2 regions of the Silvimonas soli genome follow, and region 1 is predicted to be linked to the other one. Evidence: predicted binding sites of a transcription regulator. Region 1 holds the regulator's gene; the other holds the start of a gene.
What was found. Region 1 encodes FNR, which switches genes on or off when oxygen is low (the NO sensors DNR and NnrR bind a similar motif). Its sites were predicted from a motif close to TTGATNNNNATCAA; they were not measured.

Region 1 (8,852 bases):
ACAGACCGCCGGAATACGAATACGCATCCGGGTCATCCTGGGCGTATTTTTCCAGCTTGCGGATATCCACCTTGCCCACCAGCGAGGAGATATCCTGGTTGTTTTCATCGCCCGGTTCGGTCTTGGAAATGGCGATTTGCCGCAGTACCGAAGGATGACGTTTCACCACACGAAACTGGTTAATGTCGCCGTTGAACTCATGCAGCCGCTTCACCGCCCACGGGCTCGGAATGGTTTTGAGGTAGCGATCCGGAATGCCGTATTGTTCCTTGAGGATTTCGCCATCCTCATCGGCATTGAACAAGCCCAGCGGCGACTCGTTTACCGGCGAGCCTTTCAGGCAATAGAACGGCACGCGTTCCATCAGCTCTTTGAGCTTTTCCGCAATGGACGACTTGCCGCCACCCACTGGCCCCAACAGATAAAGAATCTGTTTCTTTTCTTCCAGCCCCTGCGCGGCGTGGCGGAAATATGCCACCACCTGTTCGATGACTTCTTCCATGCCATAGAATTCGCGAAACGCCGGGTACAGCCGCATCACCTTGTTCTGGAAGATGCGCGACGCTCGCGAATCCAGGCGGGTATCGACCATCTCCGGCTCGCCAATCGCCATCAACATGCGTTCGGCAGCGGTCGCGTAAACCGAGCGATCCTGCCGGCACAACTCCAGATATTCCTTTAGCGTGAGTTCTTCTTCGCGGGTGCGCTCGTATCTCGAGGCATAGTGATTGAACACGTCCATGACGCATCTCCAGCTTCGGTGGATTGGGATACGGCTGCCACGCGTCGCCAGGTGGGGTTTGAAACGGGTAGTCAAAGCAGCAAGGGGCGGCGCTGGACAACGAGGTGGCATCGCGCCCCCTCGCTTTTTGTTATAGACGAGGCTTACCGCAGATGAGTTCAGAATATCGCGAAGAATGTAACAGTAATTACAAGAAAAGCGCTTGCCGGTGCTGCAGTGCGCCGAAGCGCTTGAATTGGCGGGAGATTACCCGCCAGAAAGGAGAAATCGAGTGCGTGGATAGCGCAGAAAAATGACTGTGCAAAAAAGCAACAAGCGCAAATCAATCCGCGCCCAGTTCCTTGTCAACCATTTGCGCGCTGTAGAACGTCACGCGATTACGCCCGGCCCGTTTGGACGAATACAAGGCCAGATCGGCCTGGGCTTTTACGCGATCAACCTTGGGTGTGCCCGGTTCGTAAACTGCCACGCCCAGGCTGCCTGTGACGGCAATCGGCACCTCGTCGTAGCTGATCGGGCTTTCGGCAATGGCGCGCCGAATGCGCTCAGCTGCGGCAATAGCGCCGTCCCGACCCGTTTGCGGCAGCATTAGCAAGAACTCTTCACCACCGTAGCGTCCGAACACGTCGGTATCGCGTAGCACCCGGCGAATGCGCTCCACCACCTCGCGCAGCACTTCATCGCCGCCAAGGTGGCCGTGGGTGTCGTTGATCTGCTTGAAATGATCCAGGTCCAGCAGGATCACACTGAAGGTTTCAGCCTGATAACGCTCGACCCTGGCGATTTCATCCACCAACCGCGCTTCAGTAAAGCGGCGGTTGTAAACCCCGGTCAAACCATCGCGACTGGAGCTTTCTTCGAGCTTGGCCATCGCCTGCTTCAGCATGCTTTGGTAAACCGCCGCATCAGTCACATCCGAAACCGTGACCGCTACGGCGCTGACTTCACCTGTGGCTTCACGTACCGGCATGAACGTGCAGTTTTGCTGCATGAAATCAATGCCGCCAGTAATTGGCCGGTTGTGCCGGAACGGAAACAGCCAGGGGCGCTGCTCCCACGAGGTGAAGGCAAAGTTGTGCAGCGTAAATACGCCGTCCACCTTTTTGGCCAGCCACTTTTGCGGCAGGTCCGGGAACAGTTCAAACAGATTCTGCCCAATCGCGGCCTCGGCGCTCACGCCGCTGTGGTCTGCCATAAAGCGATTCCACAGTAAAACCCGGTACTGCTTGTCCACCGCGAAAATGCCAACACCGACTTCACTGATAATGAAATTGCGCAACGTCTCCAGCATTAGATGCTTTCCATGAACGCATCAAGCGCCTTTTTCAGTTGGGTGATGGATTCTTCCGGCATCAGCGTGAGCAAATGGCAGGTGAAATCGCGAATTTCCAGGGTGAAGCGCACCTGAATCAGCAAGGCGCAATCCCACGTCAATTGCTCGGGGTTAATCAGTCGGTCAACCTCGGCGTTTTCGGCAATCAGCGTAGGTGGCGAATATGAAAGTGGCGACAACAGTAGATCGGCAATGCCGTTCAAACATGCGCCGACCAGCACATTGCCGACATCAAGCAGCAACTCACGTTCGGTGGAGGCGCCGATCTCGTCTTCGTAGCCCATGAGATCAGCCAGGTTGCGACAGCCACGCTCGTCGTAGATCACCACGGCTTCGCCACGCAACATGCCGCTGAAAGACTGGCGCACTGCGGTAACGGCCAGCTCACGCCCGACGGTGTTAGCAATGGTTTCGGAGATATTGCTCGCATCCGCAAGGCAAATCCCCGGCACCGACAAATGCACAAACCCGCCCATGATTTGTGCCAGCAAAGCTCCCGCCCTGCCCATGGCGATGTTGGTTACTTCCTGCAGCGCATCGCGCTGGTCTTCGTTCAAAGCAATCGCAGTCATAGGTTGATCCCGTACTCGCGCAGAACAGCCTCAATGCTAACCGGATCGACAGGCTTTTTCACGAAAGCAGCCGCGCCCAGCGCCCGTACACGCTCGCGAGCGAGGGTCTGTACGTCGGCGGTAACGACGATCACGAAAGAGTTCAGGCCTTCTTTCTGCAGCGTTTCCAGGACGCCATAACCATCCAGATCTGGCATGGTCAGGTCAAGAAACATCACATCAGCCTTTCCATTTTTGTAAGCTTCAAGCGCTTCGAGACCATTGCTGGCCTGGGTGATTTCCACATCCCATTGCGGCGGCAACGCTTTGATCAGCATTTTGCGTGCGATAGTGGAATCGTCGACAACGAGGATCGGCGTGGGCATGCTGGGTTTTGACCTATTCAACGATGCTAAAGGCATAAGCTGACAGATTTTAGTTCAGTTACGTTGCACTGAATAGTCTGTCAAAGGACTATATGACTAAATAGCAGCAGTGAAACCAGGCGCCAGATACCAAACGACACAAATAACAATCCTGCCACAAGCCTGACCAAAGGCTTGCGCAACAGAAGGTTTGCACGCCCCGCCGCCTGGCCAATCAACAACAGGTTTGGCAGTGTTCCCAGCCCAAAGGCAAGCATTATCAGGGCCCCTCGAACGACACTGCCGCTAGCCAAAGCTGACAAGCTTGCGGTGTAGACCAAGCCGCAAGGCAACCAGCCCCATAGGCCACCGATAATAAACGTGTCTCGCCAGTGCCTGACAGGCAAGCGACGCGCCAGTAAGGGCTGAATTTTTCGCCAGACGGGCCGACCAACGGTTTCCAGCCGAGTCACCCAGGTCGACCATCCAGCCAGATACAAGCCCACCGCAATCAATAGCAGGTTGGCCAGTACAAACAGGACTACCTTGATCGACTGCAGCGAAACAAGCGCCGGCAACGAACCAATGGCACCGACCAAAGCCCCGATCAGCGCGTAACCGCCAATCCGGCCCAGATTAAAACCGAGGTGATAACGCAAGCGCGGACCTGGCGGCAACTGCAGGCTGAATGCAGCAACCACCCCGCCGCACATACCAAAGCAGTGACCACCGCCCAGCAGGCCGGCCACGAAAAAAGCAAGAAGGTCAAAATCGTGCAAATCAGAACCCTGGCAAAGAAAACAATCTGCGGCGGCCTCAAGGCCAGCCGCCACGGCGCGTTGCACGCCGCATGCCGGTCTGAGCTTACCTTAAACCAGGCGCGAATAGCTCGCTGCGGTGGTCTTCTCGCGCAGATGACGGTCGAACACCATCGCAATGGAACGGATCAGCATGCGTCCTTTAGGCGTGACCTCAATGCCCTCTTCGCTCAACTGCAACAAGCCGTCCTGCTCCATCTGTGACAGCCGCCCCATTTCGGGGGCGAAGTAGGTTTTGAAATCCAGTAACCAGGCGGTTTCAATCTGTCCAAAATTGAGGTTAAAGCGACACATTAATCCGTGAATTACCGAACGGCGCAGCAAGTCATCCATATTCAAAATATACCCGCGCTCAATTGGCAATTGATTACGATCGAGCATCTCGTAATACTCATCGATATTTTTTGAATTCTGAAAATACCCGGCCCCAACCTTACCAATTCCGGATACACCAAATGCCAGCAAATCAGATTCCGCGTAAGTTGAATAACCCTGGAAATTACGCTGCAAAGTACCACGGCGCTGGGCAATGGAAAGATCATCATCCGGCAATGCAAAGTGATCCATGCCGATATAAACGTAACCAGCGGCAGTCAATTTGTCGATGGCTGCATGCAGTATATCCAGCTTGGCCGATGAGTCGGGCAATGCGGCCGTATCAATGCGTCGTTGCGGCTTGAAGCGCTCAGGCAAATGGGCATAATTATAAAGCGCAATGCGGTCTGGATGGATGTCCAGCACCCGGTCGATGGTTTGCATGACACTAGCTACAGACTGGAACGGCAGGCCATAGATCAAGTCGATACTGACTGAACGAAACCCGGAAGCGCGCGCGGCGTCAATCACCTTGCGGGTCTGCTCTTCACTCTGAATCCGGTTAACGGCGCGCTGCACTTTCTCGTCAAAGTCCTGAACGCCAACACTCACCCGGTTAAAACCCGTTTCAGCCAGCAACGCTATTTTTGATAATTCAAGTTTGCGCGGATCAATTTCGATTGAATATTCGCCATCCGTCAGAATGTCGAAATTATCATTAATTGCGCGCATTAAAGTGGCTAGTTGGGTTTCCGGCAAAAAAGTCGGTGTACCACCCCCAAAGTGGATCTGGCCAACCTTCATTCGGTATGGCAATATATTTACGTGAAGCTGTATTTCTTTTTGTAGATACTCTGTATATTTAACTGCCTGTGATTCATCTTTGGTAATCACTTTATTGCAAGCGCAGTAATAGCAAATCGTATTGCAAAACGGCAGATGAAAATATAAAGAAGCAGGCTTGTCCGCCTCACCTACACGCGAATGCAACAGCATCTCGCGATAATCGGCAGTTTCAAGCTCGGCAAATCGGTCTGCGGTGGGATAAGACGTGTAGCGAGGGCCTTTGCCATCGTAGCGCTCGACAAGAGATCGATCGAATTCGACCTGCTGGATCAACGGTGTTGTATGCATTTGTCCTACCCCTAAAACACAGGGTAAAGATTTTGCCTACATCTGGGACATAGTTACTTGATCCAAATCAATACGACTCGCATGATGCTAGCATCTACTGCGAGGATACGTGACCTGGCTCAATAAGCGGCACAGAATTCGATGAAGCGGCACACAGGATTGTGTAAGGGTGCCGCTGCAATGGCGTAAAAATTTCAAGTCATAGTGGAACAACATCATGCTGTCACCAATTCAGTTACGCGAAACCGGCCTCAAGCAACTGCGGCACGCCTGCTCAAATTGCAGTTTGCGTGAACTGTGTCTGCCCATTGGCTTGTCGCCCGAAGAAATGCGACAAGTTGATCAATTGGTCAGCCAGGGCCGCCCCATCAAGCGCGGCGAAGCACTCTACCGTGCCGGTGAGCCGTTCCATGCACTCTATGCAGTGCGCCTCGGCTTCTTCAAAACCAGCATCGTTTCTGAAGATGGTCGCGAACAAGTGACCGGTTTTCACATGAATGGTGAGTTGATGGGCATGGATGCAATCAGCACCGACCATCACACTTGTGACGCAGTTGCGTTGGAAGATAGCGAAGTATGCGAACTGCCCTTTGCTGAAATCGAATCCATGTCGCGCCGTATTCCCAACCTGCAACGCCATCTTTACAAGATGATGAGCCGCGAAATCGTCCGCGATCATGGCGTAATGCTGCTGTTGGGCAATATGAAGGCAGAGGAACGGATTGCTGCGTTCTTGCTCAATCTCTCGCAGCGCTTTGCCTTACGTGGCTATTCGCACAGCAGCTTTCATCTGCGCATGACGCGCGAAGAAATCGGCAGCTACCTCGGCCTGAAGCTGGAAACGGTAAGCAGAACCTTATCGCGCTTCCAGGACAATGGTCTGATTCGAGTACAGAACAGGCTCATCGAACTGAAAGACACCGAAGGCTTGAAACAATTGATGAACAACTGTCAAAGCAATTGACTGCCTGATTCCAATGCTCACGCAAGTTTGCCTGGTTGCCCCAGCGGCGCTCGCATCCTCCATCCTTGGCCGCCTGGCGCGATCAGGATTGGGGGTGCCGGTATTTCCGGCAGAAACTCCAACTGCTTTGCCGCCTGCACCCACCCCCGACAGCACGTTGGTGTTGGTGAACCCGCAAGGGCTCGCGGAATATCTGGCATGGAAAAGCCAAGCCGATGCACAGGGCTGGCATCTGCTGGATATAGCCGGCAACTTGCAAAACCCCCTCGGGCAAATCTACGGCTGGATGCTCGCTGTCGGTGCAAAGCACAGTGACCTTGCAATAGCCGAACCCATCATTGCAGCGTTGTCGCCAGCCCTGCCCAACGCATGGCTTCACGCAGGCGGCCCCGGGGCTGGCGCGTTTTTGCAGACCACAAGCGGTGCCTGCCTAATGCAGTCTGGAGAGGTCTGGTTGTGGTTACAGCGCGCGTTGCAGCAACCCGGCAGCACGCCGTTTGATCTGCAGTCTTGGCAATACCTGGTTCACGGCGGTTTTGAGAAGCTGCAGCGAGAGGCGCGGGATTACCTGGCCCTCGACACCGAGCCGTTCACTCCATGGCACGCCGCGCAAAGTGGCCTCTTGCTCCAAGGTAGCTCTAATGCACTGGCGAGGGAGCTAGCACAGTGGCTGCTGATACTCCCAGTCGTCCCAAGCCCGTCCGCCGCAACCGCGTCCTGACACTTCAACAGCACAAGGCTAAGCCAGTATCGGTGGTGCGTTGGCAAAAAAAATGGCCCTCGTCAGAGGGCCATAATCGCAATCGGCAGATATGCGCTTTGAAACGTTAAAACATTTGCTCAAGCAGCTTTGCGACGACCGTTCGCCGCAGGCGCTGCTTTAGTCACATTCTGTACTACAGTGGCAACCCACTCTTCGCTCTGCTTGCGCGCAGCGGCTACTGTTGTGCCATAAGCGTCCAGCGAAGCCGCTACGCCATTGCGCAACACTTTGATGCCTTCGGCACCGGCGGGCGCTTGATCAGCGAATGCGTCAAATCCGGAAAGCACCTCATCGCCAGATTTTTTGACTTGCTGTTCGACCAATTCGCTCAAGGCCTGTTGGGTTGCTTGCGCAATGCCAATGGATTCACGCCATGCGGCAGTGGCTTTTTCAATTAGCGGCTCGACCAGGCCACGCTGTAATGCCAAAGCACCCTGCACATCTTTGGTCTGCGAGAAGGCTTTGATCGCCTCAACGTTATCGGCAGCCACAGTCTTGGCAAAGCCCAGCTGCACGCCCCACAAACGCTCCGCACCGGCCAGAAAGGTCTGTGCGTAATTCAAGGACCGCTCGATCCCGACTTGTTGAGCGCGGGAAAACTCTTCGGCAAAACGGTTGGAACCAAACGTCATGATCTTTCCTTTAGGATTTGTGCAACGCAACATCTGGAAGCATTGTGGCAGAACGCCGATACATGTCAATGCAATATTTGTGCGGCGCACAAAATAATCTTCAGACGAAAAAAAACGACCCTCAGGTCGTATTTTTAATCCGGTGGCTGAACCACCAACTCACGCGCGGGGAGACTCCCCATTACGCCTTGGTATCTACCGCGTTGCCCAGATTAGTCGGGTTGTTATATTGCGGCACCGGCGGTAATGCCTGCAGCAAGCTCAGCGCTGCCGAGGCCTGCGCGTCGTTGGCTTTTTTCATTACCCCGACGCCAACAGCCACGTTGGTCGCTGCGGGTTGCAGAACCAGAGAATTTAGCAAGCTGCTTGCCGTTGATGCAGAAGATGCGGAATCCATAAAACACTCCCATTGATATCAACAACATAACGTAACTTTGGCCACCGAGCAAGCCAGAGGGATCCCACACGCGCACTCCTCGGGGCATGCCTGGCACGGCGAGGGGTGATAGAATCGGCGCTATGAATACCCCTGCATTTATCCATCTCCGCCTGCACTCCGAATTCTCTGTGACCGACGGCATCGTGCGCATTGACGACGCGGTAAGTCATGCCAAAGCGTTAGGCATGCCCGCTGTTGCCGTATCGGATCTGATGAACCTGTTTGGCATGGTCAAGTTGTATAAGTCCTGCCGCAGCGCCGGTCTCAAGCCCATTGTGGCGCTGGATACATGGATCGAAAACGAAGAAGACCGCGACAAACCGACCCGCGTGCTGTTCGTTGCGCGCGATCGCGGTGGTTACGGGCGCTTGTGCGAGTTGCTGACGCGGGCCTATCTGGAAAACCAGTATCGCGGACGGGCTGAGCTTAAAAAAGCGTGGCTGGATGAAGGCGACAACAGCGGTTTGCTGTGTCTGTCTGGCGCCCATCAGGGCGAAATCGGCCAAGCCTTGCTGAATGGCAATCTGGAAGGTGCCAGAGAGTTGGCGCAATGGTGGCACGCTCGCTTTCCAAATGCGTTTTACCTGGAACTGCAACGCACTGGCAAGCCAGAGTGCGAAGTCTCCGTGCAAGGCCATCTTGATCTTGCCTCCGAACTGGATTTGCCCGTCGTCGCAACCCATGCCATCCAGTTTATGGCACCGGACGATTTCAAGGCGCACGAAGCCCGGACTTGCATTGCGGAAGGCTACGTCGTCTCCGACAAACGCCGCCCGCGTAATTTTACTGAAGAGCA
Region 2 (8,852 bases), 1.9 Mb from region 1:
GCTGCAAGCCGGCGCTGCACTACCCGCTGCAGAACCATGGGCTTCCCGCGCTAACGTGGGCACCTGGTAACAGGCACAGTTTTGGCTTGGTCCGTTTTGTCCTTGTCCTCTGCAGGGCAGGACAAAACCGGCTTGGCTGCTGGCATTAAGCGGGGAAAACCCGAAACATACTGCACTGCATGGCCGCCTGGCTATAACCATGTAGCTATCTAACCAATACCGTCTAAATCAATATTGTGCCCGCCTTTGTTTACCCGCTTGGCGCGACGAGCGCTGCCGGGTCACCGGACACTTAAAAAAACACTCATGCCACCGTCTGTTCGGTGACACTTACCATCTCTTCAGGACAGCCATCCCGCTCATGACTATCCACCGCTTTGCCGCTTTACTTACCTTTTTGCTCCCTGCCGCCGCCTTTGCCGCTAGCCCCGACGGCGCCAATTTGTCATTGGCGTGGACGATTCCGTTTGCCGGCATGCTGTTGTCCATTGCTGTTTTTCCCTTGCTGGCACCGCATTTCTGGCATGACCACTTTGGCAAGATCGCCGCCTTCTGGATTGCGGTTTTTCTCGTGCCATTTGCCATGGTTTTCGGTCCGGATGCGGCGCTGCATAGCGTGGTGCATGCGCTGGTGGGCGAGTACATCCCGTTCATCTTGCTGCTGTTTGCGCTCTACACGATTTCCGGCGGCATTCTGGTCTGGGGCACGCTGCGCGGTTCGGCCGGTCTGAACACCGGTCTGCTGGCTTTGGGCACAGCACTGGCCTCGATCATGGGGACCACCGGCGCAGCCATGCTGTTGATCCGGCCCATCCTCAAAGCCAACGCACACCGTCAGCACAACGTGCATGTGGTGGTGTTCTTTATTTTTCTGGTAGCCAATATCGGTGGCGGCTTGACCCCGCTGGGCGATCCACCGCTGTTCCTCGGCTTCTTGCAGGGCGTGAGCTTCATGTGGACGGTGAAACACATGTTCCCGTCCGTGTTGTTCTGCTCGGCTGTGTTACTGGCTGTGTTCTACGTGCTGGACCGGCGCTTCTGGCAGCGTGATCCCGCACCCGTGGCCACCGAAAAGCCGCAACCGATCAAGCTCTACGGCTTGTGGAACATGGCATTGATTGGCGGCGTGGTTGCCGCAGTGTTGATGTCCGGCGTGTGGAATAGCGGCGTGCAGTTTGACGTGTATGGCACGCCGGTTGATCTGCAAAGCGTGGTGCGCGATGTCTTGCTGCTGGTCTTTGCGCTGATCTCGTTGTGGTTAACGCCCAAGCAAATCCGCGCTGGCAACGAGTTCAACTGGTTTCCGATTCTGGAAGTCGCCAAATTGTTTCTGGCGATCTTCATTACCATCGCGCCCGCCATTGCCATCCTGCGCGCGGGCGAGGCCGGGCATCTGGCGGCGCTGGTCAAAGTGGTCAGCAACAGCAACGGCGAGCCCATTGATGGCATGTATTTCTGGATGACCGGCCTGCTGTCGAGCTTTCTGGATAACGCCCCGACCTACCTGGTGTTTTTCAACCTGGCCCACGGCGATGCGGCGCACATGATGGGGCCAATGGCATCCACGCTACTGGCGATTTCCATGGGTGCCGTGTTCATGGGCGCCAACACCTATATTGGTAACGCGCCCAATTTCATGGTCAAGGCGATTGCCGAGCAAGGCAAGGTCAAGATGCCGGGGTTCTTCGGTTACATGCTCTGGTCCGGTGCCATTCTAATGCCGTTATACCTGCTGGTGACACTGATTTTCTTTCATTTCTGATGACGATTTTCGCCTGTCAAAAAGGACCGCTGCTGCGGTCCTTTTTTATTTGGTCAGCCAGCTGAAATCACGCCGTCCTACCGTGCATATTTTTAAATTTATGCCATGATAATTTGCACAGTGCTTTCTTTTTGCAGCGGTGGAACTGGTAAAGACCATGAGCTGTCTTTCTTCATCTTCGGCTAGAGATTTCTCGGTGGTTACTCGGTAATTTTGTCACAGCAAGCAGAAACGCAACTCTTCGTGTTGATCTGCATCAGATGACTCTTATGTAAACGGCATAGACTGACTTCAACCCGGCACCTTTGTCTTGTCAGCAGGGCAAAGGTCATCACTGTCAAAAAAGTTTTTGCAATCACAACCAGGAAACGAGGTGAACCGTGGCTCAAAAAGCTCTCCCTAAGGACCTCATCGACAAGATGCACGCGTACTGGCGTGCCGCCAACTATCTCTCAGTTGGTCAGATCTACCTGCTCGACAATCCCCTTCTGAAAAAGCCTCTCAAGCGCGAACACGTCAAGCCGCGCCTGCTGGGTCACTGGGGGACCACGCCGGGTCTGAACTTTGTGTACGTGCATTTGAATCGAGTGATCAAAGAACGCAATTTGTCGGTGGCTTATATTGCCGGCCCTGGCCACGGTGGCCCTGGTCTGGTTGCCAACACCTGGCTCGAAGGCACTTACGGTGAGATCTATCCGAGCATCGGCCAGACCACTGATGGTATCCAGCGTCTGTTCAAGCAGTTCTCTTTCCCTGGCGGCATTCCTTCGCACGTGGCACCGGAAACACCGGGCTCGATGCACGAAGGTGGTGAGCTGGGTTATTCGGTTTCCCACGCTTTTGGCGCTGCGTTTGATAACCCGGATCTGCTGGTTGCCTGCGTTGTCGGCGACGGCGAAGCAGAAACCGGCCCGCTGGCCACCAGCTGGCACTCCAACAAGTATCTGCACCCAATCAATGACGGTCTGGTGCTGCCAATTCTGCATCTGAACGGTTACAAGATCGCCAATCCGACCTTGCTGGCCCGTATCCCCAAAGAAGAACTGCAAAAACTGTTCGAAGGTTATGGCTACAAGCCGCACTTTGTTGAAGTGGGTAAAGATGTCCATGACTACACCGAGATGCACCAGCGTTTTGCCGCCACCATGGACACCGTGCTGGACGAATTCAAGGCGATCCGCGAGAAAGCCCTGAAAGAACAAAAAGCCGGTAAAGAACTGACTCGTCCGCAATGGCCGATGATCGTTCTGCGCAGCCCTAAAGGCTGGACTGGCCCGGTGGAAATCGACGGCAAGAAGGTTGAGGATTACTGGCGCAGCCACCAGGTGCCGTTCTCCGACATGACGCCAGAGCACGTCAAGAATCTGGAAGACTGGCTCAAGAGCTACAAACCAAAAGAACTGTTCACCGATGACGGCGCCCTCAAGCCAGAACTGCGTGAACTGGCGCCGAAGGGCGACCTGCGCATGGGTGCCAACAAACATGTGCATGGTCTGGTTTCGCAAGACCTGAAAATGCCGGACTTCCGCAAATATGCGGTTGAAGTCAAAAAGCCGGGCACCGTCAACGCCGAAGCCACCCGCGTTATGGGCAAGTTCCTGCGCGACGTGATGAAAGAAAATCTGGACGCCAAGAACTTCCGTATCTTTGGCCCGGATGAAACTGCATCCAACCGCTGGCAAGACGTGTATGACGTGACCGGCAAAGACTGGATGGCCGAACACAAGCCAGAAGACGCCAACAACGACTATCTGGCACAAGATGGCCGCGTGATGGAAATCCTGTCTGAGCACACCTGCCAAGGCTGGCTCGAAGGTTATCTATTGACTGGTCGTCACGGCTTCTTTAGTTGCTATGAAGCGTTCATTCACGTGATCGACTCCATGTTCAACCAGCACGCCAAGTGGCTCAAAACCACACGTGACATCCATTGGCGCAAACAGATTCCGTCGCTGAACTACCTGCTGACCAGCCACGTCTGGCGTCAGGATCACAACGGCTTCTCGCACCAGGATCCTGGCTTCCTTGACCACGTGGTCAACAAGAAGTCCGAAGTCATCCGCGTGTATCTGCCCGCTGATGCCAACACCTTGTTGTCGGTAACCGACCACTGCCTGCGCTCACGTCATTATGTGAACGTGGTGGTTGCGGGTAAGCAGCCAGCGCTGCAATACCTGACCATGGATCAGGCCATCAAGCATTGCACCAAGGGCGTGGGTATCTGGGATTGGGCGTCCAATGACCAAGGCACCGAGCCCGACGTCGTGGTGGCTTGCGCCGGTGACGTGCCGACGATGGAAGCATTGGCCGCAACCGACTTGCTGCGCCAGCACTTCCCGGACCTGAAAATCCGCTTTGTGAACGTGGTCGACTTGATGACGCTGCAACCCAAGGTCGAACACCCACACGGTCTGGATGACCATGAGTTTGATTCGGTCTTCACCACCGACAAACCCATTGTGTTTGCCTTCCACGGCTACCCATGGCTGATTCACCGCATCTGCTATCGCCGCAACGGTCACGACAATCTGCACGTACGTGGCTATGTGGAAAACGGCACCACCTCCACACCGTTCGATATGGTGGTGATGAACCAGGTTGACCGTTACTCGCTGGCGATTGATGTGATCGACCGCGTTCCAGCTCTGGCAGTGAAGGGTGCGCACGTTCGGCAGAAGTTCGAAGACAAGCTCGTTGAACACAAGCACTACATCAACGAGTACGGCGACGACATGCCGGAAGTACGTGACTGGAAGTGGCCTTACTAAGCCATCAGATAGCAAGTGGTTGTTGAACAGAACGGCCCGCAAATGCGGGCCGTTTTTTATGGGATGGTTATATCCATCCAGTCATCCTCATGGTCTGCGACTGGCTGGCGCGGCCACGTTGAAATGGGGCAGGCCACGTTGTCCAACGCTACTCCCATGGAAAACCATTATTGCGGCGCGGCAAATTCCGAAAGACCATTTGCATTGGCTCGCATACAATCACCTCGAAGCAACCTAGCTGGAGCACCCCGTGTCTGACCTGGAACTGCTGGCCCAAATCTGTGATCTCGCCCGGGAAGTCGCCGCGCGAGAGGTCATGCCACGTTTCCTGAAAGTGGCCAGCGGGCGCAAACAGGATGGCAGCACATTTACCGAAGCTGATCTGGCCAGCCAGGCCGCATTGGTCGACGGATTGCCAAAGATTGTCGACTGCCCGGTGCTGGGCGAAGAGATGACCACCGCCGAACAATTGGCGCTGCTGGAACAAAACCCGGACGGCTTGTGGATTGTTGATCCTATCGACGGCACCACCAACTTTGTCCACGGTTTACCGTACTTTGCCATTTCCATTGCCCTGATGCGGCAAGGCCGATCGGCGCTAGGTGTGGTGTACCTGCCGGTACTGAATGAATGCTATTACGCCGCAGCGGGCCACGGCGCATGGTGCAATGGCGAACCGCTGCCACTAATCGCACCCGATATCAAAACCGGAGACGGCGTCGCCATTGTCGAAACCAAGCATCTCACCGGCCGCCTGCCCACGCGTGTGGTCTCGGTGGCACCGTTCAACAGCCTGCGCAATTTTGGCGCATCGACCATTGACTGGTGTTACCTGGCTGCCGGGCGTGTGGATATCATGCTGCACGGCTCACAAAAACTATGGGATTACGCGGCCGGCGCGCTGATCGCCGAAGAAGCCGGTTGCCAGCTGGCCACGCTCAATCTGGATGACTACTGGGCCGACCGCGTGATGCAACGCTCGGCCATTGCCGCCCGCACCCCTGCACTGTTCGGCCCTTGGCGTGACTGGGTCAGATTGAACCGATAATGCCGCGCTCAAATGGATAAACCACGCCCAGACCTTCGCGGGCGTGGTCCAGCAAGCGGATCATCGAGCGTGAGGTTTCATGCGACAGCACCGGACTTTGCAGTTTGCCCGTGCGCAGCAACTCGCAGAAATGCGCAGTCTCGTAATTCAAGCCACCGCCTTCAGCCGGTTCATGCAGTTCCACCTTGCGGCCATCGGTGTAGCAAATGGTGGCGCGCTCCGGGTGCCACCATTTTTCGTGGATCACCACATGACCATTGGCCGCCGCCAACATGGCATCGCCCGCGCCAGACAATCCCAAGCCGCAATAAACCTGTGACCAGCCACCGTGATGCTGGCTGTTGATGGCAGCAAAGGTATCCACACCAGCGGCAACGCGGCCTTGCACCTGTACGTCTTTCGCCGCACCCAGCCAGTCTACCGACAAGAACACGCCGTACACGCCGACATCCAGCAAACCACCACCAGCCAGATCGGGTTGATACAAGCGGCTGTCAGGTTCAACGTCGGGAATGGAAAACCCGGTGCGGACAAATTGCACCGGCCCGATCGGGTCTGCCAGCAACGTCTCACGCAGCTTGCGATACAGCGGGTAGAACGGCGGCTTCATCGCCTCCATAAACAGCTTGCCGCTCACCGCAGCCTGCGCCAGCACGGCTTCCAGCTCACCGAGGCTGACCGCCGCCGGCTTCTCGCACAGCACGGCTTTACCGGCAGCCAGCGCGGCAATGCTGTATTGCGCATGGCTGGTGTGCGGCGTGGCGATATAAACGGCGTCGATGTCGCTAGCGAGCAAGCTTTCAACCGACTCAGCCACGTGGCCGCCAAAATCGCCGACAAAATCCTGCGATTTTTGTGCTGAGCGATTCCACACCTGCGTCAATTTGGCGCCATCAACATGGGCCAGCCCTTGAGCAAAGCGACGCGCAATGCCGCCGCTGCCGATAATGCCAAAGCGGATTTCCTGCGAAGTAGTCATGGTAGTTCCAGGCCAAAAGACGAAGTAAATATGAGACGGCGATTCTGCCAGCAAGCAAACGCGACGTATTTGTCCGGAATGATACTGCACTGAACAACCGGACCAGAGTGGGTATGCGCCTTATCCGCCTCTGACCATCATAAGTGGTGACTCAACCCGGATACATCTCCGCGCCTTAAGTCCTGTGGTTGCGTCAAAACATTACCCATTAGCTTTTCAGATTTTTCCACAATATTTTCAGACTTGTTACCGCGAAGATCAAAACGATGCACTGCACTATGCCTGTTCCCTTGAATCACAAAGAACAAATGTCATGCGTAACTTCAAGCCTGCACTCGCGCTGCTCGCTGCACTGATGAGTGGTCACCTACTGGCGGCCCCGGCGGCCAGCGTGAATGGTGAAATCATCAACGAATCTGATCTGGAGGCCTTCAAAAAGGCCGAGCTCGGATTAGGTACTTGCGGAACAGGGGCCGACATCTCATCGCAAGAGCGCGAATGCGCCCGTAGCCGCTTGCTCAAAACCGCAATCCACAATGTGCTCGACCGCCAGCATTTTGAACAACTCACTAAAGATCGTTCGCTGGAAAAACTGCCGGAATTTGCCACCTTCATGCGGCTGGCCGGGCAAAATGGCTATTGGTACGCTGCTGCACTGGCCCAGCCGGTACCGCAAGCGGTCACGGAGCAGCAAATCGCGGATCTCTACAAACAGAAAGTCGAGGAAAACAGCAAGAATCGTCAATTCGAACTGCAACGCGTCCTATTCAGCAACAAAGCTGCGGCAGACCATTTTCTGGCCTCGCTGCAAACCAACAAACGCGCCTTTTCCGAAAGACCCAACCCGTTACAGCCTGAGTCTTCTCGTGACATACGGGACTCCGTTGAAGTCACCCTGCCGCAAATGCAGGAATATGACGCAGGCGTTGCTAAAGCCGTGCTCGCACTCAAAACGGGTGAAAACACTGGCGTGCTGAAAACGGTATCGGGCTGGGAAGTGTTGAGATTGCGCCGGGTTTATCCGGAACAACTGCCGTCGCTGGCCGAAATGCACGATGATTTGAAGGAGACGCTGGAAGCTCGCAGCCAACGCCACTTCAATGACCCGTTCGATAGCTGGAGAAAGAACGCCGCCATCAAAGTTGCTCCGAAATCCGGCGCGCCATTGGTTGAGGTCAAATGGCCCGAACTCGGCCTGAAAGACGAATCCGGTTGCGGCTGTGGTAACAGCGACAGTGACGATGATTGAACCACCTGGCAGATAACGACCGAAGTTGATCCCAACGCCGGTTCGTTACGCAAAAAGGCCGCATCTTTGCGGCCTTTTTCATAGCTATTCCAAGTCTGAGTGAGTTCAGACTTTATCGAACCGCACCAGCGCCAGGCTACCGCGCAGATTGGGCAAGAAATGCACCGTGGCACCCTGATGCATCACGATCTGACCCGTGCTTTGCATACCCAGCTTGTTCAGTAGCAACCCAAAGTCATAAATGGTGCATAAGTGGATATTGGGCGTGTTGTACCACTCGTAGGGAATGGTTTCCGACACCGGCATGCGGCCCAGCGCCAGTTGCCAGCGGTTTTCCCAGAAGCCAAAGTTGGGAAAGGTGACGATGCCGGTTTTGCCCACCCGCAGCATTTCAGCCAGGATGTTTTCAATGTTGTGCATGGCCTGAATGGTCAGCGACAGCACCACAAAATCGAAGGTATTGTCTTCAAACGTGCCAAGGCCGCTTTCCAGATCGGTCTGGATCACATCCACGTGCTTTTCAATGCACGCGGTGACGCTATCGACGTCAATTTCCACGCCATAACCCTGCACGCGTTTGTTGGCCGCCAGCCAGGACAGCAGCGAACCATCGCCGCAACCCAGATCCAGCACGGTGGAATCGGGCTTGATCCATTCGGCCACATTGCGCAAATCGGGGCGCAGGCTTTGCGTGTTCATTGGTGCATTCATGCGCCGACCTCCTCTGCCACGCGGTTCAGATACGCCCGCATGATCTTGTGATACGGCTCATCCTCCATCAGGAAAGCATCGTGACCGTGGGCAGATTCAATCTCGGCGTAACTCACGTGTTTGCGGGCATCCAACAACGCTTTGACGATCTCGCGTGAGCGCTCCGGCGCAAACCGCCAGTCGGTGGTGAACGAAATAACCAGGAATTTGGCAATGGCTTCTTTCATCGCCACGGCCAGATCGCCGCCGTAATGACGCGCCGGATCGAAATAATCCAGCGCTTTGGTCATCAGTAGATAGGTATTCGCGTCAAAGTAATCCGAGAATTTGTCGCC

Region 2: N7220_RS09720 (phosphoketolase family protein) is a predicted target of FNR. The motif match lies at 2,009-2,022, and genes of this name have one in related genera.

Annotation. Positions count from the first base shown of each region.
Region 1 is NZ_CP106736.1:250,724-259,575, forward strand. It holds gene N7220_RS01075 (PrkA family serine protein kinase) at 1-742, opposite strand, end outside; gene N7220_RS01080 (GGDEF domain-containing protein) at 1,065-2,033, opposite strand; gene N7220_RS01085 (hypothetical protein) at 2,033-2,647, opposite strand; gene N7220_RS01090 (response regulator) at 2,644-3,012, opposite strand; gene N7220_RS01095 (sulfite exporter TauE/SafE family protein) at 3,093-3,836, opposite strand; gene hemN (oxygen-independent coproporphyrinogen III oxidase) at 3,861-5,258, opposite strand; gene fnr (fumarate/nitrate reduction transcriptional regulator Fnr) at 5,476-6,222, shown strand; gene N7220_RS01110 (hypothetical protein) at 6,317-6,943, shown strand; gene N7220_RS01115 (phasin family protein) at 7,063-7,617, opposite strand; gene N7220_RS01120 (YjfB family protein) at 7,799-7,978, opposite strand; gene dnaE (DNA polymerase III subunit alpha) at 8,137-8,852, shown strand, end outside.
Region 2 is NZ_CP106736.1:2,113,693-2,122,544, forward strand. It holds gene N7220_RS09710 (VOC family protein) at 1-70, shown strand, start outside; gene N7220_RS09715 (sodium:proton antiporter) at 362-1,762, shown strand; gene N7220_RS09720 (phosphoketolase family protein) at 2,143-4,530, shown strand; gene N7220_RS09725 (inositol monophosphatase family protein) at 4,790-5,578, shown strand; gene N7220_RS09730 (Gfo/Idh/MocA family protein) at 5,562-6,557, opposite strand; gene N7220_RS09735 (peptidyl-prolyl cis-trans isomerase) at 6,871-7,806, shown strand; gene metW (methionine biosynthesis protein MetW) at 7,912-8,517, opposite strand; gene metX (homoserine O-succinyltransferase MetX) at 8,514-8,852, opposite strand, start outside.